3 regions of the Desulfobacterium sp. N47 genome follow, and region 1 is predicted to be linked to each of the others. Evidence: riboswitches for the same ligand, from Rfam matches in the RefSeq annotation. Region 1 holds a riboswitch; each other region holds the start of a gene.
The links. A riboswitch is a leader RNA that binds a small molecule or an ion and turns the genes downstream of it on or off. The one in region 1 is predicted to bind cobalamin.
Positions count from the first base shown of each region.

Region 2: linked by a shared signal. The riboswitch ahead of VXK47_RS07510 (TonB-dependent receptor) and the one ahead of VXK47_RS11950 (TonB-dependent receptor plug domain-containing protein) in region 1 are both predicted to bind cobalamin.
Region 3: linked by a shared signal. The riboswitch ahead of thiC (phosphomethylpyrimidine synthase ThiC) and the one ahead of VXK47_RS11950 (TonB-dependent receptor plug domain-containing protein) in region 1 are both predicted to bind cobalamin.

Region 1 covers NZ_JBAMMY010000185.1:21,736-25,023, reverse strand. Annotated here, with positions in the region: gene VXK47_RS11960 (acyl-CoA dehydratase activase) at 1-436, shown strand, start outside; gene VXK47_RS11955 (HesA/MoeB/ThiF family protein) at 568-1,422, opposite strand; cobalamin riboswitch at 1,591-1,826, shown strand; gene VXK47_RS11950 (TonB-dependent receptor plug domain-containing protein) at 1,990-3,288, shown strand, end outside.
Region 2 covers NZ_JBAMMY010000122.1:2,918-6,205, forward strand. Annotated here, with positions in the region: gene VXK47_RS07505 (TonB-dependent receptor plug domain-containing protein) at 1-1,170, shown strand, start outside; cobalamin riboswitch at 1,323-1,517, shown strand; gene VXK47_RS07510 (TonB-dependent receptor) at 1,651-3,288, shown strand, end outside.
Region 3 covers NZ_JBAMMY010000285.1:12,913-16,200, reverse strand. Annotated here, with positions in the region: gene VXK47_RS18140 (DUF5131 family protein) at 93-884, shown strand; cobalamin riboswitch at 1,714-1,912, shown strand; gene thiC (phosphomethylpyrimidine synthase ThiC) at 2,010-3,288, shown strand, end outside.

The DNA of each region.
Region 1 (3,288 bases):
AGATGAGATAAAAATAAAGCAAATTCTGTCACATTCAGGGCTTGTGCATGCTGAACCGATAAGTGCAAAATCTATAATAAAAACCGCTATGCCTTATATATCACCTGAACTTACAGGAGAAGCAATATTGACTGTGGGAAGTTCACTGTCAGAGATTGCTTCACATACATGCGGAGTAATATCGGTAGGGCCTTTTGGATGTATGCCAAACAGAATTTCCGAAGCAATTTTAACTGAAGTAATGAATAAAGAGAATAAACTTGCTGCAAGTCCGGGTGACATGCGCCTTAAAGCAGTGCTTTCTGATATTGACAGCCTTCCGTTTCTTGCTATTGAAAGCGATGGATCTTCTTTTCCTCAAGTTATAACAGCTAAGCTGGATGCATTCTGTCTGCAGGCAAACAGATTCCATTCGGTTTTGATGAACTCAAAATAAGCCGGGAAACCAGGAGAAAGGTTCAAGGAGGAAGGAGGAAGGAGAAAGGAGAAAGGATCAAGGTTCAGGGGAGGAAGGGAAAGATAGTTCGTAAGCTCATAAGTTGGTAAGTTGATAAGGGAAAATATTGTTTATAGTTTTATAATTTCGAAGCAATTGTCGGTAAGATCAATAAGAAGTATTTTATTTCTTAAGAGGGCACCTTTTTTCAAAAGTACTTTGATTGCTTCCGAACACTCAAGCGATGCTATCAGTGAAACACAGTGCGGCAGTGTGCCGATAGAAGATTCTGCTCCTTTGTCCGGTGTATTTTGAGCTTTACCATAAATGAGTTTAAGCCCGGGATCTTCAGGAAATATTGTGGTGATATGACCGTAGCTTCCTGCGATTGCTGCTGATACAAAACAGCAGCCTGCTTTTTTAGATGCTTTTTCAAGGACAAAACGCCCTGCGATAGAATCAAGGCAGTCTATAACTACATCTGAGTTTTCAATAAGGGCTGAAGCGTTTTCATCATTTAAATATATCCTATGAGAAAATACCGAAACACAAGAGTTGATTTCATTTACTCTTTTTTTTGCTGCATCGGCCTTTGGTGTGGGAATGTTACTTTCCTTACTTAAAATCTGACGGTTTAAATTGCTTTCTTCAAATATATCTCCATCAATTAGGTTCAAGGTTCCGATTCCGATCCTTGCAAGTATTTCGCAAACCGTTCCACCAAGTCCTCCGAGGCCTGCAATACTTACTTTGGACTTTAAGAGGCTTACCTGATCTGCACAAGATAACGATTTCATATTTCGCACATAACGTTCAGGTATGATTTGTGCTTCCAAAGAGGCAATCTCAATCTTGTGGCGGCTTATTCCCGACTCATCAGATATGTTTTTAATATTATTTAGTGAAATGCTTTTGTATGGCGTATTATCAGGAAGTGCTTTGTTGACTGAAAGCGCATGTATTTTATTTATAATATCACTTTCCAAAGTTTATATACCTTTTTTATAATATCATTAGCTAAAATGTTATTAAAAGTCAAAAAGAAAGTCCATGTTCTGGTAGGCTCATGTTAACTTGTTGTATTTATATATATTTGTATTATAGCAATTTGTTTGCACATTATTTTTGTTGACTTTCAGTTTAAGTGCCCATAGTGATTAACATCAAATTTAGGCGCTCCTTCGGAGCATAAAAGGGAACCCCGTGTAAATCGGGGACGGGCCCGCCGCTGTAATCGGGGACGAAAGCCGCATATTTTGCCACTGTCTGTTCATAAACAGATGGGAAGGCGCGGTCAGTACCTGTTGAATTTTTAAAAAAGGATCTTTATTCAACAGGGCAAGTAGGTTAATCCGAGAGTCAGAAAACCTGCCTGAATTTAAAAGTGTAATCTCCGCGGCAAAGAGAGTGCAACTTAGTATCTTGAGGATAAAAAAGGGTAATCCCCGGGACGATATAATCGGTCCGGGGATTTTTTTTGCCCGGACCTGACTGGAACTTATTAAAATTAATTCAGAAGGGGGGGAAAAGTGAAAAGGATTTTATCGGGGTTTATGTCAGTTATATTTTTATTGGGGTTTCCTGCAGCCGTATTTTGTGAAGAAGTAAAAAAAGGTATTCAGTCTCCACCGGTTTTAGATGAAATAGTAGTCAGCGCTACAAAGACTGAGGAGAAGAGAAAAGATATCGCAAATTCGGTAATCGTAAAAGACGAAACGGATATAAATGAGTTTGCGGCACAGTCAGTAGGAGAATTATTGGCGAATGAGCCTGGGATTGACTGGCAAACATACGGTAATTATGGAGGCGCAACACAGGAGTTGCATATTCGAGGAATGAGAGGCAATGCCACCCAGGTGTTTGTAAACGGTATCAATGTTGGTTCTCCATCATTGGGAAGTGCAGATGTTGGCAGAATACCGCTTAATAATATCGAGCGGATTGAAGTTGTAAAAGGTTCGGGATCACTACTTTATGGTTCAGGAGCAATGGGAGGTACGGTAAATATTATAACAAAGCGGCCTTCAAGAGACATTACGGATCTTAAAGTCAGTGCCGGTTACGGATCACAGGATACTTATCGTTTATCCGCAGAACAAGGTATGTTTATAACTGATGATTTCGGATATTATCTTACTGCCGGCAGAATGGAAACCGATGGATTTCGGGCTAATAGTTATCTAAGGCAGACCGATACATCTTTAAAATTGTTACTGGATAAGAGTGATTTTATTGATATAAGTCTATATGGTGATTATATGTACAGAAAATATGGTGTGCCCGGAGTTGAGCCGCCTTCCGGCACACAGGCTTATTATATAGGAGGGATTAAATTTTACAGCGATGACTCATCATCGGTGTTGAATCACAGCAGTGATAAAGACTGTCATATTGTATTGGAAGCAAAAGGCAATCCTTTGAAATGGTTGGGTTATAATATCAAAGGGCATTATACAAATATGGATAATTATAACTATGAGCGTTATGCATTTGATGGTACAGGATCTGAAAACTGGATAACAAACAGGATTGCAGGAACTGACGGCAATATTAATATACATCCTTTTGAGGGAGGTAATCTTCTGATAGGGGGTGAATATAAGGACTTTGACTGGAAGAATAAATCGTTTGATCTGGATGCTGCTGGTGTAAAGTCGGTTAAGACGACTACTGAAGCTCATATGTTCACTCAGGGCGCCTTTACCGAGGCTCAATACAGGCCGTCACAGTATTTGAAAGCTATTGCCGGGGTCAGACATGAGAATCACTCTGTTTTCGGTTCTGAAAATATGCCGCTGTTTGGGTTGGTTATAAATCCCTTTGAAACAACGGCATTAAAGCTTAATCATGGA
Region 2 (3,288 bases), on a different contig from region 1:
ATCCGGTACGACTTAAACGGCAGGTATTTTCATTCCTATCATGGCTCTCCCGGTCCCATTGACAATCCTACGCCTGACGCCAGGCAGCGCTATCAGAAAGGATCTCTGGATTTTCATATCAATGGTTTTACTGATGATATGATGGAATATAAAGTAAAGTCCTACATGGATTTGACGGATCTGTACGACCAATCCCAGACCGGCAGCCGATCAACGCTTGATGAGCATCGGGCAGGAATAAGCGCTGAAACCACATGGAAGCCTGAGGACGGAGTCTTTGCCCTGCGTTTGGGAGGATTGGCTGAAACAAACAGGGTGGATCATAACTTTTCAGGAGACCATCACAGAGAGAAAGTTTCTTTTCACAGCCAGTATGACCGTGAATTAAATAAATTAACGGCTACTCTGGGACTGAGGGGGGATCATACCAATGATTTCGGGTTTTTTCCTGCCTTCAATGCAGGGCTTAGCTACGCCCTGGGATCAAATACCGTGGTTAAGTCAAGCGCCGGATACTCAGTGGAAATCCCTTCCTTTAATCAATTATATCAACCAAGTCATGGCTCTATTGACCAAGTGAGGGGAAACCCTGATCTGGACGAAGAAAAGATATACTCCTTTAATCTGGGCATGGAGCACAAAATCAAAAAGGACGTGGTTTTTAATGCTTCAGTGTTCAGAACAAATACCAAAGATATTATTATCTACCAGAGGGGAAATGATCTGATTTATCGTCCGGTTAATGTTTCGCGCGCCTATAAGCAGGGGGTAGAGTTGGCGCTAAAGTCGGAATGGACCAAAAGTATTTCGACGGAACTATCTTATATTTACCAGGATACCAAAAATAAAGAAACCGGAGGCGAACTGTCATACGCACCGGATCATAGCCTTAAAATTACCGGAAAATTTGTACTACCGACGAAGACCAGAGTTGAAACCATATTAAAGGCCGTCAGCCGTCAATACAGCAGCCCTAACACTCCCCAGTCCCAGAAGCTTGATGGTTATGCAGTAGTAAATATGAAGGTGATTCATCCTGTTAACATAAAATCGTGGCCAAGTGAAGTATTTGTTCATATCGATAATCTGTTTGATACCGATTATGAGGTTCATGCAGGGTATCCGGATGACGGTTTCAGCTTTTTGGCAGGTGTGAATATTAATTTCTGATTTAACATGGATAAAGGAATACGAAGCTTATGATATCAGTTTGCAAGATGTAAAATATCACACAATATAAGGTTACATTCAGGTGCTTTTTTAGCATATGGCGGCATGTGAAATGCCGCCCTACAGGATGTGATGTAGGGCAAGATTCCCCCTTAGCAAAAGGGGGATAAGGGGGTTGTTTGCAATCCGCCATACTAGGGAACCCCGTGAAAATCGGGGACGGGCCCGCCGCTGTAATCGGGGACAAAAGCTGCATTAATGCCACTGTCTGTTCATAAGCGGATGGGAAGGCGCGGCAAATAGAATAATCCGATAGTCAGAAGACCTGCCTGAATGTTTGTGCGTTTTCCGCGGACAAGAGAGCGCAGCAAAGATCATGAGGATAAAAAAAGGGATATCCCCGGATCAATTAATATTGGTCCGGGCTTTTTTTTGCCCGGGCCCATGCAAAAATACATCATCTGAAAAAGGAGAAGAAATATGCTTGGGGATTATCTGATTAAGAAAAGAATTCTGATCATGACCTGCATGGTTTGGCTTTTTGCAGGCAATCTTGTGTGGGCAGATCAGTCGTCCAATGTCATGGATGTGGTAACAGTAACAGCAGAGCGGTTTCCTGTGAAAGAAAAACAAAGTCCTCATTTTGTTACGGTCATCTCTTCTGAGGAATTGAAAGACAGCGGCGTTGACAATCTGTCTGATGCAGTGAAGCGCATCGGCGGTTTTTCATACAAGGCATATGCGCCGCTGGGCGTCTCCCACGGCGGCATGAACAGCACAGCTTCCGTTCGTGGCGTAAAAGACGGCGAACTTGTGCTTATAAACGGCTCACCAATACAGGGCGCTGCAGGCCATGCCTATGACCTGAATACTATTCCTGTTGAGCAGATTGAACGCATTGAAATTTTGAAAGGAGCCGCCTCAACCCTCTATGGAGCTGATGCGATGAGCGGCGTCATAAACATTATAACGAAAAAAACTATTCAAAAAACGGCTGTTGGGGGCTCGGTTGAATTCGGAAACGAGGGATACCACAATCATGGTTTTTCAGCTTCATTGCCGGATGTGAATATAGGATTTAATTATAACCATCTGGGCAGCCAAAAGGAAATATCCCGCAGCTTTACTCGAAAATACCGCTACGATCTGGATAGCACTGATAAATATGCGTGGAATTTCAATGCTACCCTTATGGAAAATCTTCATCTGGATTATTTGGGCTCATATTACGAAACAGGTTTTGAAAAGCATTTCGACGGTGAGAAAAAACCAATGGAAGGTACTAAGCAGGAGCATTTAAAAAATTTTCTGAATGTACGGTATGAAACACAAAATTTTAAAGCCAAGATTTTCGGCAATTATGATGAAATGCGCCGGGATGAATACACCAGCCCGGGCGAGCCGGAAGATAAGAATAAAAATTATAATTCCGGCATTGAGGCAGACTACCGCTTTGAGCTGTCAGACTGGCAATTGACCGTTGGTTCAGACTGGATCCATCGCGGAGCCGATTACAACAACCAGTACGGCAGACACCATCGCAACGATTATGCCCCCTTTGTTCATCTTAAAAAAACATTTTGGGAGCGTTTAACGGCTACTGCCGGGGCACGGGAGCAATTCATAGACGGAGAATCCGGAACCGATAACTATAACCGTTTTTTGCCCAGCTTCGGTCTGAACTTAAAAACAACGGAGGCTATTAACCTTTATGCCAATGCGGGAAAGGCATTCAGGGCTCCTACATTTAACAATCTCTATTATGAGAGTTCGTTTATGGTGGGAAATCCGGATTTAAAACCTGAAGAAGGCTGGACTTACGAAACCGGAATAAAATACGATGACGATCTCTTTCGCTTAAGACTCGCTGCTTTTTATATGACGTATAAAGACAAAATCGAAGTGGATCGCTCCGAAGGTTATCCGCAAACCTATTTCAATGCAGGGGATTATGCAAGCAAGGGCATTGAATGGGAAACCGGTGTAAGTCCTTTTTTTAACAATAAAGGATGGCTAAAAAATATCTTATTCTACACATCCGGCTATTGGGCGGAGCCTACGGCCGATGATACCGAAGGCAAGGAATACCAGATCGGTCCAAAACTGCAAACAAACATC
Region 3 (3,288 bases), on a different contig from region 1:
TAATGAAATAAGTAAATATGACATGGAAAGCAGATAGCATTAAAAGAGAACACCAATAGACATCAATTATTTATTATAGAGGGGTACAAAGAATGAAAAAGGAATTCAAAAATCCTGAAATGAGTGATGGAGGTGAAAACTGGAATGTCGTTACAGGTTGCGACAAATACAGCGACGGATGTCAGAATTGCTATGCAGAAGATTTAGTTGAATGGCTTAAAGGAATGGGACAGCAGGTGTATAAGGATAATGGCTTTAACTTAACAATACATTATGATAGATTGTACACGCCGATAAACAAGATGGCAAAAAAACCTAAAAAACCAGTAAAAAGTTTTGTTACAGATATGGGAGACCTCTTTCATAAGAAAGTGCCAGACGATTTTATTTTCAAGGTATTTGAAACGATGCTAAAGGTTCCGCAACATCGCTTCTATGTACTTACCAAAAGAGCCGAACGTCTTGGTGAGCTTGGTCCTCTTTTGCCTTGGAAACCTTGGATTTGGGCGGGAGTAACGGTTGAGGCAGATAAATATATTGATAGAATAGACCATCTAAAAAAACTTCCATCAGATGTTAACAAATTTTTAATGCTTGAACCACTTTTAAGTCCAATGCCAAAACTGGATTTGAAAGGAATTGATTGGGTTGTTGTCGGTGGCGAAACCAACAGCAAAATGAAATTCAGAGAAATTAAAGAAGAGTGGGTTGTAGATATAAGAGAACAAGTTAAAAAAGCAGGACTTCCTTTTATGTTTAAACATTGGCCAGGTAAAACGCATAATATAAAGGAAGCATTTTTAGAAGGAATGATATGGGACGAATATCCTGAGACATTGACACAAAATATCGATTGGGATTTATACAAGAAAACAGTCCAATAAATGATGCCTAAAATAATATTATTAATATATTTAATATGTTAGCATACAAGTACCCCGTCTTTTACAGGCACCCATACTATGCCAATTTATTAATTTTTGAGTGTCTTACGAATTGTTGATTAAATTTGAAAATAAAGTGGAAAGAAGCGGATATGGATAATTAAAGCAGGATTTCGGTATTATGGTATGATAATATACTGTTATTATTATATTGTTATATTATCGATATCGGGTTAAGATAGGAAACAGCGGGGTTCAGCTTTAACTGTCCCCGCCATCTTGTTCGAGACAAAGATTAAAATAGAAAATAATTGCTTTGCTAAAAAATATGATTTTTTGGTCAACACTTGGTCAACACATTGCAGAAAATAGCCTTCTGTTTCCCCTAACGGCCCTTTGCTTCCTGATTAATATAAGTATCTACAATCAAAAGACAATCCATCTTACCCGGCATATCCCTATGACCCTCTAAAATGCTCTTACTTTACATTGAGGGGGTAGTGTCCCACGGGCGTGCGGGTTCAAATCCCGCCTTCGGCACCATCTATAATAAGAAGAGGGTTAACCCAAAACTGGGTTAGCCCTCTTTTGGTTTTCAAGGTCTTGATCATGCAATTATTTTTATATCTCAACCTGATCGAAACCTTTGGCAAGAAGAAGAAAGCATAAGAGATGTTTTTATAGCTTAAGCAATTGTCATAAATCTGTTCCGATTGGGTATGGGTACTTACGCTATAATAAAAAATTCTGGAAAAAAATGGAAAATATTGATAAACCGTTTTTTTCCTATTGACATTTCCGTTGCAATTTAGATATGTTCTATAAAAAATTGTATTTGAGGATGTTCGGCGCACGGAATACGGTTTGAATCCGTAACGGTCCCGCCGCTGTAACCCTGCCGCTGCATTAGCGGAACCCTTTTAGCATTGCTATGCCACTGTTTTGACAGACCGGAGAGGTTTATCATGATGGGAAGGCGGCTTCAAGGGCGGGGGAGTCAGAAGACGAGCTGAATATCTTATGATCCAAAGAGCTTGATGGCAAAGGGTTCTGGTAGGCAATATCGCCTGTCGGAGCCCTTTTTTTATTTCCGGCGGGGTAAATTCATTGTATAAAGGTGAGGATATGAAGACCCAGATTGAAAAAGCAAGAGAAGGAATTATTACTGAAGAAATTAAAAAGGTTGCATTGAATGAAGGTTTGTCCGATGAAATCGTAAGACAAAGAGTGGCTTTGGGAGAAATAGTAATTTCAAGCCACCCGAAACGTAAAGATCAGAAAATAGTAGGAATAGGCAAAGGCTTGAGAACAAAGGTCAACGCTTCAATCGGAACATCTTCGGACATATGTGATATTGATGCTGAAGTCAGAAAGGCTATGGCAGCAGGGGAAGAAGGCGCTGATACGCTTATGGAGCTTTCTGCAGGAGGAGATCTTGATGCAATCCGCCGGGCCGTGCTTGCAAATACTGCTTTGCCGGTTGGAAATGTGCCCTTGTATCAGGCATTCAAGGAAACCACGGCAAAATATGCAAATCCGGGAAAACTTGATCCCGAATACCTGTTTGACCTTATAGAAAAACAGCTTGATGACGGAATCAGTTTTATGGCTATCCATTGCGGTATAAACCGGTATACCATAGAACGCTTAAGAAAACAGGGTTACCGTTACGGGGGTCTTGTTTCAAAGGGTGGGACGTACATGGTTGCATGGATGGATATAAACAAAAAGGAAAACCCGTTATACGAGCAATTTGATCGCGTCTGCGCTTTGATGAAAAAATATGACGCAGTACTTTCTCTTGGAAACGGCATCAGAGCCGGAGCCATTCACGACAGCCATGACAGGGCGCAGATGGCGGAAATGATCATAAACTGCGAACTCGCCGAGTTGGGGCGTGAAATGGGATGCCAGATGATGGTGGAAGGTCCCGGGCATGTGCCCCTGGATGAAATCGAAGGAAACATAATGCTGGAAAAGAGAATGAGCGGAAATGCACCTTACTATGTTTTAGGACCTCTTCCATTGGATACAGGTGCAGGATATGATCATATCGTATCAGCTATCGGAGCCGCCAATTCAGCCCGTTTCGGTGCTGATCTGGTATGCTACATCACACCTGCCGAACACCTTGCGCTTCCCAATGAACAAGATGTGCGGGAAGGTGTCAGGGCAACACGGCTTGCTGTTCGTATCGGCGATATATCCAAATATCCCGACAGGCGCGAAAGAGAAAAAGAAGCCGCGATGGCCAGACGTGATATGCGCTGGGATGATCTTGAAAAATTGCTTATGTTTCCCGATAAGGCAAGAGAGGTCCGTCAGAGCAGAGCGCCTGAAAATACACAAACCTGCTCCATGTGCGGAGATTTCTGCGCCATGAAAAAGGGTATGGAAGTTTTTT